DNA from 4 places in the Rothia sp. HMSC071F11 genome. Region 3 is predicted to be linked to each of the others. Evidence: riboswitches for the same ligand, from Rfam matches in the RefSeq annotation. Region 3 holds a riboswitch; each other region holds the start of a gene.
The links. Region 3 has a riboswitch for S-adenosylmethionine ahead of HMPREF2554_RS09080 (methylenetetrahydrofolate reductase). Riboswitches for the same ligand answer to the same signal wherever they lie in the genome.
Positions count from the first base shown of each region.

Region 1: another riboswitch for S-adenosylmethionine. It lies ahead of HMPREF2554_RS01485 (bifunctional o-acetylhomoserine/o-acetylserine sulfhydrylase); the one in region 3 lies ahead of HMPREF2554_RS09080 (methylenetetrahydrofolate reductase).
Region 2: another riboswitch for S-adenosylmethionine. It lies ahead of HMPREF2554_RS02320 (nuclease PIN); the one in region 3 lies ahead of HMPREF2554_RS09080 (methylenetetrahydrofolate reductase).
Region 4: another riboswitch for S-adenosylmethionine. It lies ahead of HMPREF2554_RS08645 (LLM class flavin-dependent oxidoreductase); the one in region 3 lies ahead of HMPREF2554_RS09080 (methylenetetrahydrofolate reductase).

Region 1 is NZ_KV795730.1:109,795-114,225, forward strand. Features, by position in the region: gene HMPREF2554_RS01480 (homoserine O-acetyltransferase MetX) at 1-990, opposite strand, end outside; gene HMPREF2554_RS01485 (bifunctional o-acetylhomoserine/o-acetylserine sulfhydrylase) at 1,086-2,432, opposite strand; SAM riboswitch class IV at 2,542-2,655, opposite strand; gene HMPREF2554_RS01490 (ABC transporter ATP-binding protein) at 3,236-4,237, shown strand; gene HMPREF2554_RS01495 (hypothetical protein) at 4,234-4,431, shown strand, end outside.
Region 2 is NZ_KV795730.1:312,026-316,456, forward strand. Features, by position in the region: gene HMPREF2554_RS02310 (cell division protein PerM) at 1-518, opposite strand, end outside; gene HMPREF2554_RS02315 (PIN domain-containing protein) at 770-1,204, opposite strand; gene HMPREF2554_RS02320 (nuclease PIN) at 1,209-1,487, opposite strand; SAM riboswitch class IV at 1,466-1,594, opposite strand; gene HMPREF2554_RS02325 (hypothetical protein) at 1,859-2,188, shown strand; gene HMPREF2554_RS02330 (hypothetical protein) at 2,211-2,537, shown strand; gene HMPREF2554_RS02335 (hypothetical protein) at 2,561-2,839, shown strand; gene HMPREF2554_RS02340 (DEAD/DEAH box helicase) at 2,893-4,431, shown strand, end outside.
Region 3 is NZ_KV795763.1:259,747-264,177, forward strand. Features, by position in the region: gene HMPREF2554_RS09075 (aldo/keto reductase) at 50-1,051, opposite strand; SAM riboswitch class I at 1,519-1,628, shown strand; gene HMPREF2554_RS09080 (methylenetetrahydrofolate reductase) at 1,706-2,617, shown strand; gene metE (5-methyltetrahydropteroyltriglutamate--homocysteine S-methyltransferase) at 2,660-4,431, shown strand, end outside.
Region 4 is NZ_KV795763.1:131,865-136,295, reverse strand. Features, by position in the region: gene HMPREF2554_RS08650 (zinc-dependent metalloprotease family protein) at 96-1,313, shown strand; SAM riboswitch class IV at 1,541-1,650, shown strand; gene HMPREF2554_RS08645 (LLM class flavin-dependent oxidoreductase) at 1,756-3,183, shown strand; gene HMPREF2554_RS08640 (YchJ family protein) at 3,314-3,751, shown strand; gene HMPREF2554_RS08635 (hypothetical protein) at 3,772-4,431, shown strand, end outside.

The DNA.
Region 1 (4,431 bases), on a different contig from region 3:
AAGCGCATGCGAGAGGCTGCCGCGCCCGCGTGCAACATCATGTGAAATTAGCGCCTCATTCACGGCAAGGTAGCTATTGGCGTCAAAACGCTCAACGAGCTTATCGCCGTGGTGGTCTAGGTAGCTTTCGACCGCATATCGTCCGCGGTTCTCACCGATGGACCCGCCGTCGGTGGATTCTCCGCGGTTTGCCTGCCGCCCAAAGCGGTGCTCCAACTCTGCTGGGCTGCGGTAGGTGGTGTGGGCTATGCGCCGCGCCAGCGCGAGCCCGGCCGTGGGCGCCGCTCCCCCATAATAATCGCCGGAAGCAAAATTGGCATCAGCACGGATGGCGAGGTTCTGGGTGTGCGCCCAGGAAATCTGTTCGGCGGTAGCAGCGGGACCGGCGGCAATAACTGCGCATCCGCGTACCAGCTCGGGGAAGGTTGCCGCCCATTCGATAGCGCGTGCCCCGCCGAGCGATCCGCCGATTACGTGGTGAAAACTCTTAATCCCCAACCGGGCGATAAGTTCGGCTTCGGCTCGTACCGAGTCGCGAATAGTGACGTAAGGGAAGCGTGATCCCCAGGGTTTTCCGGCGCCCGGGTACCCCTCGGGTACGATGCTTGCCGGACCAGTCGAACCGTAGCATCCGCCCAAGATATTGGGAGCTATCACAAAATACTTGGTAGTATCGACCACCGCGCCCGGCCCCACAATACCTTCCCACCAACCATCACTTTCGACTGCGCGAATACTGGGTGCAGGCATATCCGATGTGGGAATCCCGCGCGAAACATGGGTGTCGCCGGTGAGGGCGTGCAGAATAAGAATCGCGTTGTCCCCAGCTTCATTAAGAGTTCCCCACGTTTCGTACCCAATGTTTACCTGTGGAAGCACGGTACCGTTTTCGAGGGTGAAATCACCGATCGCCATCTGCCGCAGGTACCCCTGAGCGCTGGGATACTGCAGTTGCGACAGATAGGTGGCGTGTACGATATTTTCCGTCATGTTTTCTCCTCGATAACCAGTAGTTGGTAATGGCAGGCGAGAAACCGATACCGCGACCGGGCATTTACTGTGCAGCCCGGTCGCGGCGGTGCAGGTTAGGCGTTCAGAGTTGCAAAGCCCAATTCAAGGTCTGCGATAATGTCGTCAATATTTTCGATACCTACCGAGAGGCGCACAAAGTTTTTGCTCACACCGATTGCCTCTAGCTCTTCTTCAGAAAGCTGCGAGTGAGTGGTGGATGCGGGATGAATCACGAGCGAGCGTACATCGCCGATATTCGCTACATTGGAGTGCAGCTGCAGGGCGTCCACAAAGGTGCGGGTCTGTTCCAAGTCGGCGTCTTTGAGGGTGAATCCCACAACAGCGCCCGGCCCCTTCGGCAGGTACTTCTGGGCTCGCTCGTACCAGGGCGAGGAAGGCAGACCGGCCCAGATCACCTGATCGACCAGCGGGTGCTCCTCCAGCCAGTTTGCGACTTTAGTAGCGTTCTCGATATGGCGTTCGATGCGCAACGAAAGGGTCTCTAGACCGATACCAATGTTGAAGGCGTTGGTTGGAGAGATCGCCGCCCCGGTGTCGCGCAGAAGCGAAACTCGCGCCTTGAGAATATAGGAAAGGTTCGCACCGAAGGCGGAGTCTTTGCCCAAGTCACGGGCATAAACTAGACCATGGTAGCCAGGTGCTGGCTCGTTGAACTTGGGGAACTTTTCGGGATTGGCTCCGTAGTCAAAATTCCCGGAGTCCACGATAACGCCGCCGATTGAGGTGCCGTGCCCACCCAGATATTTCGTGGCGGAATGGATTACCACATCCGCACCAAATTCGATGGGGCGCACAAGGTAAGGAGTGGGAACAGTGTTATCGACGATTAGGGGAACGCCATTGTCGTGGGCGATCTGGGCGATAGGCTCGATGTCGAGCACATCGTTCCGGGGGTTAGGTACGGTTTCTCCGTAGAAGAGTTTCGTGTTGGGGCGAACCGCATCGCGCCATTGCTGCAGGTCGTCCGGGTTTTCAACAAACGTAGTTTCAACGCCGAGGTCGGCAAGCGTGTATTTAAGTAGGTTGTAGGTTCCCCCATAAATCGATGGGGAAGCCACGATATGGTCGCCCGCACCCGCAATGTTGAGAATCGCATAGGTAATAGCCGCTTGGCCTGAGGCCAGCAAAAGCGCCCCTACTCCCCCTTCAAGGGATGCGATGCGGTTTTCAATAACCTCTTGGGTGGGGTTGTTCAAACGGGTATAGATAGGCCCAAGCTCAGCTAGAGCGAAACGGTTAGCGGCCTGTTCTGCGTTCTCGAAAACGAACGAGGTGGTCTGGTAGATAGGTAACGCCCGAGCTCCCGTTGCGGCATCCGGTGCCTGCCCCGCGTGAATCTGGCGGGTTTCAAATTTCCAACCGGCGGGGTTGGCGGGAGTCGGGACTGTAGTGTTGCTCATGCGAAGCTCCTTGTGATAGTTCAGGGGGCCGCATGCCGATTTCGGTACAGAGTTCTTGGGTTTTCTTCTCTGCAAACGAAAAAACGATGTACCAGAATCGGGCACATCGGTCCCGCGCTTGCGTTGTACTTTGTGTTCAACGCCTGGTCCTCACCCAGGGCACCCCACCGCGGAGGAGGGTTGCCGGCCAGCTAGCTGGGGCTTATCACTGGCTCTCATGACCTGCATCTAGAGTTTCATAGGAAGCGCACATGGTCAAGCGGGATGCGTGTTTTCGGCGCATTGTTGCAAAGATGACGTTTTATGAACTGTTTTCGCGACAGCCTATTGTTTGGGAGAAGCACCAATACTTATGCGCTTGTGACTGTACGTATGTTATACCCTAACCGCTAAAGCCATGTGATCTGCAGTTAGCCGCCGCTAAATTACCATCAGTGTAGACAACCGTGAGCCATGCTACACTGATGGAAACCTTGAATCTAGGAGTGATGAGGTATGACCTCCCGCTAAAGTCGCACCGGCTCGCGGAATGCCCGCCCAGATGGTGGGCTTTAAAAATTTCAGAAATAACCCTGCTTTGGTTCGATACATTCCAGGAGCGCATAGTGAGCACCTTGAACACCAAAGTTCTGAGGGTTTCATTGTTATACCTTCCGCATCTGCAGTCGGTGACTTGGGATTATTCAGGCACTACGAAGTGCCTCTCTCACGACTATTCATCTCACCCGTCCCACATATTGCAGGCGTGCGAACACCGTGCTCAAGAGGCTTCGGGTGACTAAGCACCGCAAGATTTTATCACAATGTCTACAATTCTTGACGCGGCACAGCTATGCCGCACCTTTGGCAAAGGTGAACACGTTTTCACCGCTGTCGATAATGTTTCGCTCAGTATAAGCTCCGGCGAAATTCATGCTCTGCTCGGTCCCAACGGAGCTGGGAAAACAACAATTGTACAGATGTGCGCAACACTGTTGACTCCCACAAGCGGTACCGTTCGCATCGACGGGGTGGATGCGCTTGCACACCCCCAGCGTGCGCGTGCATCCCTGGGACTTGCGCTCGGCGGGGATACCGGGTTCTATCCGCGAGCATCCGCCCGCGATAATCTTCTCTTCTTCGCCGACCTTGCCGGGGTTAGCGCGCGCAAACGCCGCACCCAGGTGGCGAGCGCTTTGGAACGGGTCGATCTTGCAGATGTCGCCGCGAAGAAAGTACAAGAGTTTTCCCGCGGCATGAAACAACGTCTGCACATCGCGCGGGCACTGCTGGGCGAGCCAAAACTGCTGCTTTTGGATGAGCCGACGAACGGGCTTGACCCAGATATTTCGCTGACAATACGCCAGCTAATTCGCTCCCTCGCTGACGACGGCACCGCCATTTTACTCACGAGCCATCTGCTGGGCGAGATTGAGGAGTTAGCGCATCGGGTCACGGTCATCGGTGCCGGTCGCATGGCGGTTTCGGGCACGGTAGCGGATATTACTACGCACGCCGGAATCTCCGCTAGCACTGTCGGGCGTGTGGGTGCGAATGCCGGGGCGGTGCTTCAAGAACTTGCCCGATCTTTGAGCGATGCGGGAACACTGTTGCTAACCCCGCACGGTAGCGAGTGGGAGATCACCGTGTACTGGAATGAACGTTCTGTTTCGGAAGAGCCGCACCCCTTCAGTAACGAACGCGCCGAGGCTCTGCTGACCCGTATTCTCACTGAGCGTGAGGTTCAGATGCTCACACCGCTGTATACTCGCCCAGCCACCCTCGAAGAGGCATATCTGGCTATGGCGGAAGGATTGAAACGATGAACCGGCAGCTTCGCCTAATGTCCTTTTCCCTGCGCCAATTCCTCACGGTTCCCTACTTCCTGCAGTTACTGCTGCTGAGCACCTTTGGAGCAACGGCCCTGCAAGCACTCGCCGCCGGTGCCTGGCCAGTAGATGCGACCCTCGCCTGGACTCGCGCAGGTATTATCGGTACCTGGAACATGTGCATTGTTGCC
Region 2 (4,431 bases), on a different contig from region 3:
CGCGATTCATAGTAGCCGCCCCAGATCAGCCCGACCAGCACCACGATCTGTGGAATCAACGCCGCACCAACAATACCCAGCAGATGCCGTTCGGTGCTCGCCCATGCAAAGGCGACGGCAGCAAAAATACCGTAGGCGGCGCACCCTAATAGTACGGGTTTGAAGAATTCCCCCTCATAGGATGCGCGCGCCAGTTTCCGCCCAGACCTAAAGCATAAGAGCACCGGAATAATGCTCAGCCCCATGGGCACCAGTGTGAGCATGCCGTGCGGCAAGATAATACCGAAAGCATTCGGAATATTCAGCGGCACACCGTGCATGAGCAGCCACAGGTGGGAGGCAAGAGTTGCGAGCGCGGGAAAATCCATACGGTTAAAACCGTTGGTAAACCACACCGCCATGAGCAGAACGAGCACAAGCCCGAAAGAAAGCGCGGCGGTAAAAACTAATTCAACGATGCCCTGCAGCCAGAGTGGCATAGGGGCAGAATACCGGGATGTAGAAGAGCTACTTTTCATCGTTCTTCCATCATGCCATGAAACCTGCCAGCGCGTGTGAGCCTGCTGGGCTTTCGGGGAAATAGTTCCGGTTAATTGGCGGCTAACCTTCGTTAACCGCTCACCGTGAACAGAGGGGTTACACGAACGTTACCGATGCGCTCTCACCGCCGCGGCAACGCATACAGCTAACTGTGCCGAGCATTTCTCACGACCTTCTCAAACACGCAGGTACTCCCCCGGCGCTTACGGTGAAATATTGTGCGGAAGATTTAGTCTTCAATCCACGGATTCACCGCGGGTACGCCCCAGGACCGGTACACCTCAGCTTTTGAAGAAACGATTTCGAGGTCGTGAGCTTGGGCGCTCGCCGCCATCAGACCTTCGAGGGCGGCGGTGGGCAGGGGCTCGGCATCTTTACGTCCGTGACTGTGAGTGCCGCGCGGAGCGCTGCGTCCCGCCCATTCGAGGCTTACGCGCGCATCCACGTTGATGATGTGGTCGGCGAATCTGTCGAGAAGTTCGGCAATCCAGCGGTCGGTCTCTGGGTAGGGGTAGAGTCCTTTGAGCTCGCCTACGCTCAGCACCGAAATGTAGAGGTGTTTATAGGCGCGGCGGCGCAGAAAGGCAACAACTTTGGGATCTGGCGTGGCTTTGCGGATCTCGGCGAGTACATCCGAGTCGAGAAGCAGTCCTGAGGCGCTCATACCCCTATGCTACGCGCAGACCGGCATATTCGACGGCGGGAATACCCTCGGGGTTGGGAAGAAGCAGAAAATTGAGGAATTCGTCGCGCTTAGAAGAAATACGTGCGTAATCCTGAATGCTTACTGCCTGGTAACCGCCGCGTGCGGGCACGGATGCGGCACGCAGATTTTCCTGATAAGAGCGTGCAGGAGTAAGGGGGGATGCTGGAGATGAAGAGCTGTTGTACATTGACAACCATGCGCCGAATGCGCGTTCCTTTCGCGTTGCTCTTGCCTGTACCAAGTGCCACCTGAGGCGGCGAATACAAACCGCTTCGTCATCCGAGCCACCCGTGAACATGGGGTTGGCGTTCGACCATAGTCGGAGCTTATCAGTCGAAACTCTTGAAGCTGAATCCAGGTTACAACAGCTTTCAGGAATCTGTAAACGTGCGAACCCGTCAAATTCTTGTGATTTACATAACGCGATTATGAATGCATACCTGTATATAGCTGCCTCATGGCGGCGTAGTGTGAAGTTTTGGGCCTTCAGAGCAGGTCTACACATTCGAGAAAAATCACGGCACACTGGGTAATGTACAGAAATTTATCTTGCCTCTGATATATCACCATGTCACGCCCACTTTACGCTTCCGGAAAGAAAGAGTGATAACTGTGAAAAAGACTGTACAGATCATGGGGATAGTGGCCGCAATTTTTCTGATCATTGGGTTTGGCTTGTTCATCCTGGCCGGTTGGGGCTCACTTGTAGAGTATCATGCCCTCGAATGGAGGGGCGTGCAGCATAAAGGAGCAAGTCCCCTAACGCGAGCAACCGCCAACCTCAGCTACTGGTTCTTAGGCACCGGTTTTCTCGCCGGGCTCTTCACCTTTATTCTGCGCTTCACAACGACGACTAGGAATACACGCAAGGCACAAAATAAGCACAGTGAGCAGAATAAAACACCCTTGGTAGAAGGCGACCATAACCAGGTTGATTCATAGAGTCAGCATCTAAGGAGTGCTCATGAAAAAAGCTATATACATCGTTGGAGCAGTAGCCGCAGTACTTCTGGTTATCGGGTTTGGATTGCTCATCCTAGCCGGCTGGGGCTCACTCGTGGAATACCACGCCTTCGAGTGGAGGGGTGTCGATCCCGCAGGAGCAAGTCCCCTCGTCATGGCGACTAATAATCTGAGCCTATGGTTCCTAGGCATTGGTTTCCTCACCGGCATTATCACCTTTATTCTGCTCTTCACAACGGCGACCAAGAAGGCACGCAAGGCACAAAACAAGCATGCTGAGCAGAATAAAACACCCTTGGCAAAAGAACGGGACCAGATGAATCCATAAAGTCAGTTACTCAAGGGGAAAGCATGAAAACTGCACGTATGGTCGGGGCAATAGCTGCACTATTCCTCATTCTCGGTATTGGATTGTTCATCCTAGCGGGCTGGGGAGCAGTCGTTGAATACCACGCCTTCGAGTGGAGGGGCATCCAGCCCAAGGGGTCGAGTCCTCTCACACAAGCAGCCGCGACCCTCGCCATGAGTGTCTTATGCGTTGGCTTCCTGACCACCATCATCACTTTTATTATGTTCTTCACAATAGTCATCAAAAATGCACGTAAGAAACGTACAGCCCATCTTGGGTAGACCTCATAACGAATTACCGCGCGATTCTTTGACACCCTTGAGATAATAGAACGGTGAGCACGCCAAACCCTTTCCCCGATATCCCCGTCACCGTTGCGCAGATTATTCGGCAGGCGGGGCATAAGGCATACCAGCGCGGGCTTGCTTATGCCCGTCAGCGTGAAGTGGTGCGCTACACCTACGACGAAGACGAAAACACGCTGGAAGGTCTGGTGAATGGGAGCACCCCTATTCCCTATGAGGTAGATATTCGCTTCTTCCCGGGTTCTGACGCCGATTCCAATCTTTTCAACGCACGATGCACATGCCCAGTCACCGCCGACTGCAAGCACGCCGTCGCCCTCATGCTCACTGCACTCGACCGTGCCAAGACTGCGCGGAAAGCCCTCGACAATGCGCCTGGTGGCCGCATCCGCCAGTCTATGAACCCGGAGAACCCAGAAGATACCGCACAGCAGGTTGCGGAGGCAGCCGACGATCCCCTGGCGGCGTTACGCGCATCCGGGGCGATTCGTTCAGCAAGCTCGCTCACCACCGATCCCAAACCTCTCTCCCTGAACGACCACGAGAATATGCATTCTTCGCCCTCGAAAATTTCGGTGTGGCGGCGCGATATGGCACAGGTTCTCGCTGCCCGGGGCGAAGCATCCGGTATTGATTCTGCACGGGTTCCGGGGGCGCTCGACCTTTCCTTCAGCATTTCGGGTTCGTATGCGCGCGGGCGCAATATTCCCGGTGCAACCCCGCCTATCAATTTGCTGGCGCGACCGCTCATGCAGTCCAAAACCGGGCGCTGGATCAAGGGCGGGCTCAGCTGGGAGACCTTTGCATCCAGCGTGGGTGGGCCGGTCGGTCGTCACGAAGTGTACCCTGAGCACGAACGGTTCTTCGCCGAAATATACGCTATCGCACGCCCGTGGCAGAATATGTATTCTTCGCATCGGGACTGGATTTCGCTCACCGCCACGAACTCCACGCTGCTGTGGGATGTTCTGGCTCGTGCAGAGCAGATCGGCCTGCCGATTCTTCTCGAAGGGTTTGAGGTAACCACGGCAGTTCTACCACCCGCCCAGGTGAGGGTACATGCCGGAGCTGTTGGGGCCGAGTCCCGACAGAACGCAGAGGCTGCCGTGAGCGAAGATTCCACCCCCGACTTGGCTCTTCATGCCGCCTTGGGGTGGGAAACCCGCGAAGATAACCGGGTGCGACAGCTCTGGTTTGATGCCGCACACTGCCACCCTATCGGCTCGCCGCGCTCAGGATTTTTCGCGCTCGGCGGTCTTGTGCAGCGTATTTACGAAGAACAGGCGCATCGGGTGCATTGGAAAAGCACGCGCAAGGGCGCCTTAGACGCGCCGCATCGCGATGTTTTTCAGGCTCAATCTTCGCAGCAGGCGGAGGAGAGCTCGGACGAGAGCGAAAATTCTGAGACACAAACGGGTGGGCTCATTCCCGAGCTATCGCCCGAAAATGCTGCGACGCCGACTATTCCGGATCTGCCGGAAGGTCTTAACCTGGCGTTTATTCCGCTTGCCGAGCCTTTGGACGCAGCCGCAGAATCCTTGGTATCTCGCGGCGAAATGCGTATTCCG
Region 3 (4,431 bases):
GATTAGTTATATTTCCAGCTGGCTATATTTGCAGTGGCGAAGGAGATTGTTAGAAAAGCGCGATGCTTTCGGGCGCTGGAAAAATCTCGTTGAGCCGCACCAGTTCGTCATCGTTGAAACGCACGCTTGCGGCCTGCGCGTTTGCGTGTACTTGTTCGGGGGTGGTTGCCCCGGCAATCACGCTAGCGACGGGGTTCTGCTGTTTGAGCCAAGAGATGGAGGCTTGAACCTCAGAGATCCCCAGATCGGCACAAAATTCGTGGTAGGCATCGAGTTGTTCCCAGTCGGCTTGCGCAAGTACCTGCGCTTTGGAATGCGACAGACGTGACCCTGCAGGGATACTGTCGCGGCGGTATTTTCCGGTCAAAAGCCCATTGGCAAGCGGGAAATACGGGAGAACCCCGAGCCCGAAGTGGCGGGCGGCGGGAAGAATTTCGAGTTCGGCACGGCGGTCAAGCAGGTTGTAGTGGTTTTCGGCGGCGATAAACCGCTCAGTGCCGAGTTCGCGGGCGAGATGCTCGGCGTGGGCAAGCTGCCACCCCGCAAAGTTGGAGTGCCCCAGGTAACGAACCTTTCCGCTGGTCACGAGCGTATCGAGAGCAGATAGGGTCTCTTCCAGCGGGGTGTTCGGGTCGGGGCTGTGGTAGAAATACAGGTCAATGTACTCGGTTCCCAGGCGGCGCAGTGAACCTTCGACGGCACGCATGATGTATCGGCGTGAGCCGCGCGCATCCCAGTCGTTGCCGTTGAGGGTACCGGTGGGAAGCCCGAATTTGGTGACGATGATCAGGTCATCACGGTTGAGGTTAAGTTCGCGCATCGCGGTACCGAACATGGTTTCTGACAGCCCGGGTTCGGCGCCGTACAGGTCGGCAATATCGAAGAAGCCGATGCCCGCCTCGACTGCGGCGGCGATCACGGCGTTGGTGCCTTCCTGAGTTTGAGTGGGGGTGCCGGGGCGTCCCAGATTGTTGCAGCCGATACCGACGGAGGGCACGACCAGCCCGGAGTTACCCAGGCGTGCATATGCGGGAGATTCGATGCGTTCCATACGTTTACTCTACCGTGTTTGACAGTGTATGGTCGCAACATGACGTTCACGGCGCTCTGCAATTCCCTAGAGTAAGACCGGAAGCAGATAAAGAAGGGCCCCGACATATGCGCATATCCTGTGAACCTGCAGATTCACGGGTAGAGGCGGTCGGGGGACTCTTGCATACAGTTTACACGACATGTTTTCTCAGAACAGTACCCGGTTTTTCCTTGTAGAATGCCTTCTCCCTCTCGCCGCGTCACCCCCTCTGTAATCTTCGCGAGCAGATAACATTCCGCTATCTGCTCGCGGCTGAACTTGCGGCCAAATCAGGTGGAGGGTTCAATCCGCCGATCCGAACTGCCGCGAACCCGTATGACGTAATGTTTCGCCGCATCCCGCAATATTAAGCGGTTGTGACCGCTCGACGACATGTGCTGACATATTCTTGCTGGCACCGCGCATCCTGCCTAGAATGGGAACGTTATCTATCCAGAGCGACCGAGAGATCTGGCTCTTAGACGTCGCAGCAACCTCGCCAGCCTCCACCCCATGGGGTGGACGGACAAGGTGCTCCCGCCAGAACCGATAGAAGTGAATTCCCTTCGCGTCTTGCTAAGATTTGGCGTACCTTCGGGCACGCTTCTATCGGGTGAACACGGAGGAATGAAAATGACGACAGTTCACCCGGCTCTTTCTTACGAGCTGTATCCACCACGGTCGCACGCAAGCTGCGATTCCCTGCTCAAAACCATTGCCGAGCTTGAGCAAACCAACCCGGATTACGTTTCCGTCACCTATTCGGGCGATGCTCAACGCCGCCAAAAGACGTTGGCTCTGCTCGATCACTTGGTGCATGAAACATCGCTGAACCCGCTGGCGCATCTAATCTGCGTGGGGCATTCCGTGGCCGATTTGGAACGCTCGGTTCGTCTGATTCTGGGGCTTGGTGTGCGCGGGTTCTTGGCACTGCGCGGCGATATTCCACCCGAAAACACGCGCCCGCTTGAGCTGCCTTTTGCCCGCTACCTGGTGGAGCTGATTCGCAGGGTGGAACGTGAGGATTTCGCGCATCTTGCTGCGGGGAAGGTGTCGATTGGGGTTGCGGCGTACCCGCATAAGCACCCCGAATCTTCCTCGCTTCTTCAAGACATTGAGATTCTGCTTTCAAAACAGCGTGCCGGGGCGGATTTCGCCATCACCCAGGTTTTCTTTGAGACCGAGCGCTATTCGGGGCTTGTGGATGCCGCGCGCCTTGCCGGGGTTGAGATGCCCATTATCCCTGGTATTATGCCCGTTACCTCGCTGACCCGGCTGACGAAGCTGTGCGAGCTTGCCGGGCTTGAAGTGCCGCGCGAGCTGGCGCATCGTCTGGAAACCGCGAGCGATCCGCGCGAGCTGCACCGCATCGGCGTGGAACATGCACTCGACCAATGTCGCAAGGTGCTTGATGCTGGCGCCCCCGGCCTGCATTTCTACACGTTTAACGAGCATGAGGCTGTGCTGGACGTCCTCGAAGAACTCGACGTTCCGCGCTACTCGAACCGTTTCAAACTCCCCCTGAGCGATCTTCAATACCTCTAAACTCCCCTTTTATTTGACACCCTCCCACAGTAAGGAACTAGGATGACCCGCACCCCATTCCCCGCAGCAACCATCGTCGGTTACCCCCGCGTGGGCCGTTTCCGCGAGCTGAAGAAGGCACAGGAAGCGTTCTGGAAAGGCAAAATCACGCAGGATGAACTGCGCCAGGCGGCCGCAGATGTGCAGCGCACCTACTATGACCGTGTGATCGAGCGCGGTCTTAGCGCCACCGATTCGTCTATTCCGGCGACTTTCTCGTACTACGATCAGGTGCTCGATGCCGTGCGCCTTTTCACCCTCGTACCCAAGCGTCTTGCCGACGCCAAGGATGCGCGCGGCCTGCTCGATCTGCCCGGGTACTTTGCTCTAGCGCGCGGCACCGAGACGCTGCCTCCATTGGAGATGACGAAATGGTTCGATACGAACTACCACTACCTAGTGCCCGAGATCGGTCCGGATACCGAGATCAAGCTGAATTTTGAGGCTATCGACGAGCAGCTTGAAGTCGCCAAGGAGCACGGGGTGACAGTGCGCCCGCAGCTGGTCGGCCCGCTCACCCTGCTTCTCGGGGCAAAAGCCGAACAGGGTTCGCCCGAAGGGTTCACACCGCTGGATCGCCTGGACGATTTCGTGAAAGCCTACCAGCAGGTGCTCGCCGAGCTTGCGGCACGCGGCGTGCAGTGGGTGCAGCTCGACGAACCCGGCCTAACCGTGGACCGCGATATTCCCAACGCCAAAATCGCCGAATTGACGCGTAAAACTTACAGCGCGTTGGCAGCCGAAACGAACCGCCCCGCAATCCTGGTGACAAGCCCCTACGGCAACCTGCGCGAGAACCTGCCCGCCCTGTTAGACACCGGTATTGAGGCGCTGCATCTCGACCTGGTTTCCACGCTCTACGATGCCGAGGCGCTGACCGCCTTCAAAGATTCCGGCGTCACCCTGGTGGCGGGTGCCATTAACGGGCGCAATATTTGGCGTGCCGACCTGCGAGCGCTCCTGCACGCACTCCAGAACATTAACGGCGGTGCGGTGGCGGTTGCATCCTCAACCTCGCTGCAGCATGTGCCGCACGATCTCGACCTTGAAGACCCCGCCGATGTGCCCGTAGACGGTCTGGCTTTTGCCGACCAGAAAGTCGCTGAGATCGTGACTCTTGCCCGCGGTCTTGCCGACGGTGAGTCTGCGGTTGAAGCAGAGTTGAAGACCGCCGACGAAGCGCTGGCACGTTTCACAGCGGATCCGCGTAAGCATAATGCCGCAATCCGTGAGCGTGCCACATCCGTGAAACCGCAGGATTTTGAGCGTCCCGAACTGAAAATCCGCCGGGATGCCCAGGCTGACCTGAATCTGCCGAAGCTGCCGACCACGACCATTGGTTCGTTCCCGCAGACCGGCGATATTCGCCGCCACCGTGCAGAGGCGCGTGCCGGTAAAATCACGCAGCAGCAGCTTGACGAGTTCCTGCGTGAAGAGATCGCCTCCGTTATTAAACTCCAGGAAGATTTGGGTCTGGATGTGCTCGTGCACGGCGAGGCCGAACGTAACGACATGGTGCAGTACTTCGCCGAGAATTTCGATGGTTTCGCCACGACGAAGCACGGCTGGGTGCAGTCCTACGGTTCGCGTTGCACCCGCCCGTCGGTGCTGTTCGGCGATGTGAAACGCTCGGGTGAAGGGCTGCGCGGCGAAGCCGTGACCGTGCCCTGGATCTCCTACGCCCAGTCCCTCACCGACCGTCCCGTCAAGGGCATGCTAACCGGCCCGGTGACTATTCTGGCCTGGTCGTTCGTGCGTGATGACCAGCCGCGCGA
Region 4 (4,431 bases), 130 kb from region 3:
GCAACATCGCAGGTTCTCACCGATGAATATCACTCACTTCACTCTCTATTTAAGATTCCCTCTCACTCAATACAACGACATAAGGAATATCTCTCATGAAATTACGTACTATAGTGCGCCTGATGCTGGCGTTTGTCAGCCTGGTGCTTGTTGCTCCTCTGAATTCTCTGCCCGTTTCTGCGGTGGAAGCGAAGCCCGCTCAGCCTGCGCACGCGCAGAACCGGAATATGGATCTCGCTCAGGAACCCAACCCGGATGATCTCGACGGTGATCATATTCCTGACGGGATGGAAAGAGACGGGTACGATGTCAATAACGATGGCATACCAGAGATCGATTTCCCTAAGATGGGCGCGGATCCCAACCATAAAGACATTTTTGTCGAGATGGATTATATGCCCGGTGAGCTTGCTAGTGAGGAAGAGCTGGACCGCATCGTGCAGTCTTTCGCGGATTTGAATATCAGCAACCCCGACGGCAAAACGGGTATTAACCTGCACCTAGATGCCGGTTCCGCTCGGGGCCCCAAGTACAACTTGGGAGGGGGTCAACAGGTCGAGTGGCAAGTGTTCAGCGACGATATAGATGACAGAGGTGGGAACTGGGCCAAGTTTAAGGCTTCTCATATTAATCAGTATCGTGAAGGGCTCTTTCACTATATGGTCTGGGGTGACTATTACGTGCAACAACAAAGTGGGGAGGAAGGTTCATCAGGATTGGGGCAATTGGGAGGTCTTAATTTCATGGTGACTGTAGGAAAGACACACTGGAATAACAATAAAGGTAATATGAGCGATATTCGCGTGGGTACTTTTATTCACGAGCTGGGGCATAACCTCGGCCTGCAGCACGGTGGTGATGCCGAGGAGAAAGGTGAAAAAGGTAAACCACAGTACTTCAGCGTGATGAATTACAACTATCAGCTTACCGGTGTGCCCAAGGCGGATGGAACCAAATATTTCGGATACCTGCAGCAGGATATGCCGACCCTTAAAGAATGGGCCTTGGACGAACGCAAAGGCTTTGGTCCCCAAGCGCGTGGGTACATGTATCGGCCCAATCCAGAGGCCGTACTGAGGCCAGCAGATGGACCTGTCGATCTCAACGGTAATGGCGAAATCGACCATGGAATCTATGCTCTTGATCTTAACCGTGACGGAATGACAGGCTGGCTGACGGCACCAAGCGACCTGAAAAACCTGCGCTTTGCAGTTCTGACTGGACGAGGTGGTACTGAACCTGTCCCTGAGCCCAAGGTGGAAATAAACCCCATCACAGCGGAATATGCCCGCGAATTGGATCTCATTTCCTGAATAATTTGACGCTTTTCCTAAAATGGGAGCGAAGAATGGCAGCGGGAGCGTTAAACACGCTCCCGCTGCAAACTATTGCTCCCGAATTTTGCCATCGCATTCGAAAGAACACTGCTGTCCGCCGGGCGACGTACGCGGCCCTTAATATTACGGGCGACAGTCACAAACATTAATATTCGTCATAATATCGCACCAACCACGACACCCCTTATACACTCAAAATCAAGGATTATGAGTCCCGGTGTAAAGCTCTGGCTAGCCGGGCGGCAACCCTCTCCCGTAGCGGGGTGCTCCAGATGATGATCTGGCTTCAAGGGACACGAAGCAAGTACGGCGCGAATGCGCCACCTGCACGACTTGGAACACCAAGAAGGTCACCACCTATAAAGGAGGCGGCGCGCGGGGTGCAGGAACACCCGAACATTCGCGAAAGGATACGTAGATGGCTGAGCAGAAGAAGCGCATCGCAGTTAACGCATTCGACATGACCTGTGTGGGTCACCAGAGCTTCGACCTCTGGCGCCACCCCCGCTCCCGTGCTACCGAGTACAACACCATCAAATACTGGACCGACCTGGCACAGATCCTTGAGAAGGGCTTCTTCGACGGCGTATTCTTAGCCGATGTTGTGGGCATCTACGATATTTACAAGAACTCCGCCGCACCCGCTATCGAAGGTGGCGCGCAGGTGCCTGTGAACGATCCGTTCATGCAGATCTCCGCAATGGCCGCCGTGACCGAGCATCTGGGCTTCGGCGTGACCTCAGCTGTCACCTACGAGCAGCCTTACACGCTCGCACGCAAGTACGCTTCTCTCGACCACCTCACTAACGGGCGTGTGGGCTTCAATGTGGTGACCTCATACCTGCCTTCCGCAGCCGAATGTCAGGGCCTCGAAACCCAGATTGAGCACGACACCCGATACGAACTCGCCGAAGAGTTCCTGGATGTCTGCTACAAGCTCTGGGAAGGCTCCTGGGAAGACGGCGCGGTCGTCAAAGACCGCGAGAAGGGTATCTACGCCGACCCCGCCAAGGTGCACCCGATTCAGCACAAGGGTAAGTACTTCAGCGTGCCCGGCGCGGGTCTGACCGAACCCAGCCCCCAGCGTACCCCCGTGATTTTCCAGGCGGGCGCATCCAGCCGCGGGCAGAAGTTCTCCGGCAAGCATGCCGAGGTTGTGTTTATCGGTGCACTGCGCCCCGATCTGACCCGCATTATTACCGACCGCATTCGTGACCGCGCAGAAGAGAACGGCCGCGGTCGCGACGAAATCAAGGTTTTCGCGATGCTCTCCATTATTGTGGACGAAACCGAAGAGAAGGCGAAGGCAAAGTACGAAGAGTACCGCAAGTACGTCAACTTGGAATCTTCGCAGGCCATTATCGGCGGCTGGTCCGGCGTGGATCTTTCCCAGTTCGACGAGGACGAGGTACTCAACTATGTGAAGACCGAGTCGATTCAGTCCTTCCTCACCCCCTTCACCCTGCAAGCCAAGGATAAGCAGTGGACGCGTAAGGATATTGCCGAGCACTGCACTATTGGCGGTATGGGCGAGGTTATTGTGGGCGACCCGCAGCAGGTGGCCGACGAACTCGAACGCTGGATTGATGAAGGCGGACTGGACGGTATTAACCTGGCATACCACGTTTCGCCCGGTTCCTTCGAGGACTTCATCGAGTTCGTGGTTCCTGAGCTGCAAAAGCGTGGGCGCTACCGCACTTCCTATGAGGGCGAGACCCTGCGCGAAAGCCTGTTCGGTAAGGGCCAGACTAAGGTTGCAGACTCCCACCCGGCCGCGAAATACCGCGGCGCCTACGTGGGTAAGCCCTCCACGGCAGACACCCCCGCACGCGCTATCGCGAACTAACCAACTCTGCCTCAGAGTTTCCTCCGCAATATATTGAAAACAGTGCAGAACCCGCCCCCTCTCCGGTTTGACCGCCGGGATGGGTGGGTTCTCGCATGTTTGCATCGGGTAGCCCTTTAGAATGGGGTGCATGAGCGAAACAACCCTGTATGATCCTCAAACCCGCTGCCCCTGCACAAGCGGCGAGGTATACGGTGCCTGCTGCGGGCGGTACCTGGGCGAGTTTGCCGCATCCGGAACCTTGGGCGCGCCCACACCGCTGGCTCTGATGCGCTCGCGGTTCACCGCCTTCGCCCTACACGATGCGCCCTACCTGCTGGCAAGCTGGCACCCACATACGCGCCCCGCAGAGTTAACGCTGGATGAAACGCTGCGCTGGTACCGACTGGATATCCTGGGCTCTTCGGGCGGTCCCTTCGATGCGGCGGGCACGGTCGAGTTCGTGGCGTACTACCGCTCGGTTCCCGGCACGCCCGCCAAAGAACGCGTGAAAGGCACCATGCACGAAAAATCCCGCTTCGAGAAGGTAAACGGCATCTGGTACTACCTGGACGGTGAGGTCAGCTAAATTCCTCCCGATCGGGTAGCATGGCAGAAATATTCCTCTTATGGTATGTTTTTGCCATGATGTCAGTTGCGGAATATGCCCAGCACGCCGGGGTGAGCCCCCGAAGCGTGCGTGCACGCCTTGAACGAGGATCTTTGAGTGGACAAAAAATCGCCGGGCGGTGGATGGTTTCAGATAACCCGCACGAGCATCACTCCGCACATGGGCGCAAAATCTCGATGTCATCCTTCAATCAACTTGCCGCCTATCTTGACGGTAACAGTGCATCCCTTACCCCCGATGCACGCCGCCGTGCCAAAGAACGTGCACATAACCTCTCCGAACGTGGGGTAGAAGCTCTTAGGCAGTATGCAGTGCGTGCAGATGCGAAACTTCAATTCTATGCTGTGCCTTCTGCTGACCTGCATGACTTGATGGACGAACGAACATTAGCGCTTACGGGTGTCAGCCACGAATATTCGGAAATTTACGGGGCTACCGTAGAAGCATATGTGACTCCCCACAATCTCGAATCCCTGAAATTTATCTACGCACTGCGTGAAGTTCCGGCACAGGATGCCAACGTTATTCTTCGCGCAGTCAAAGAGTTGCCTAAGATTCGCCCCTTGCACGTTGCGGTTGACCTCCTAGTTTCCAAAGACCCGAGAAGCGAGCGGGAAGCGGAACGTCTGGTGAAAGGA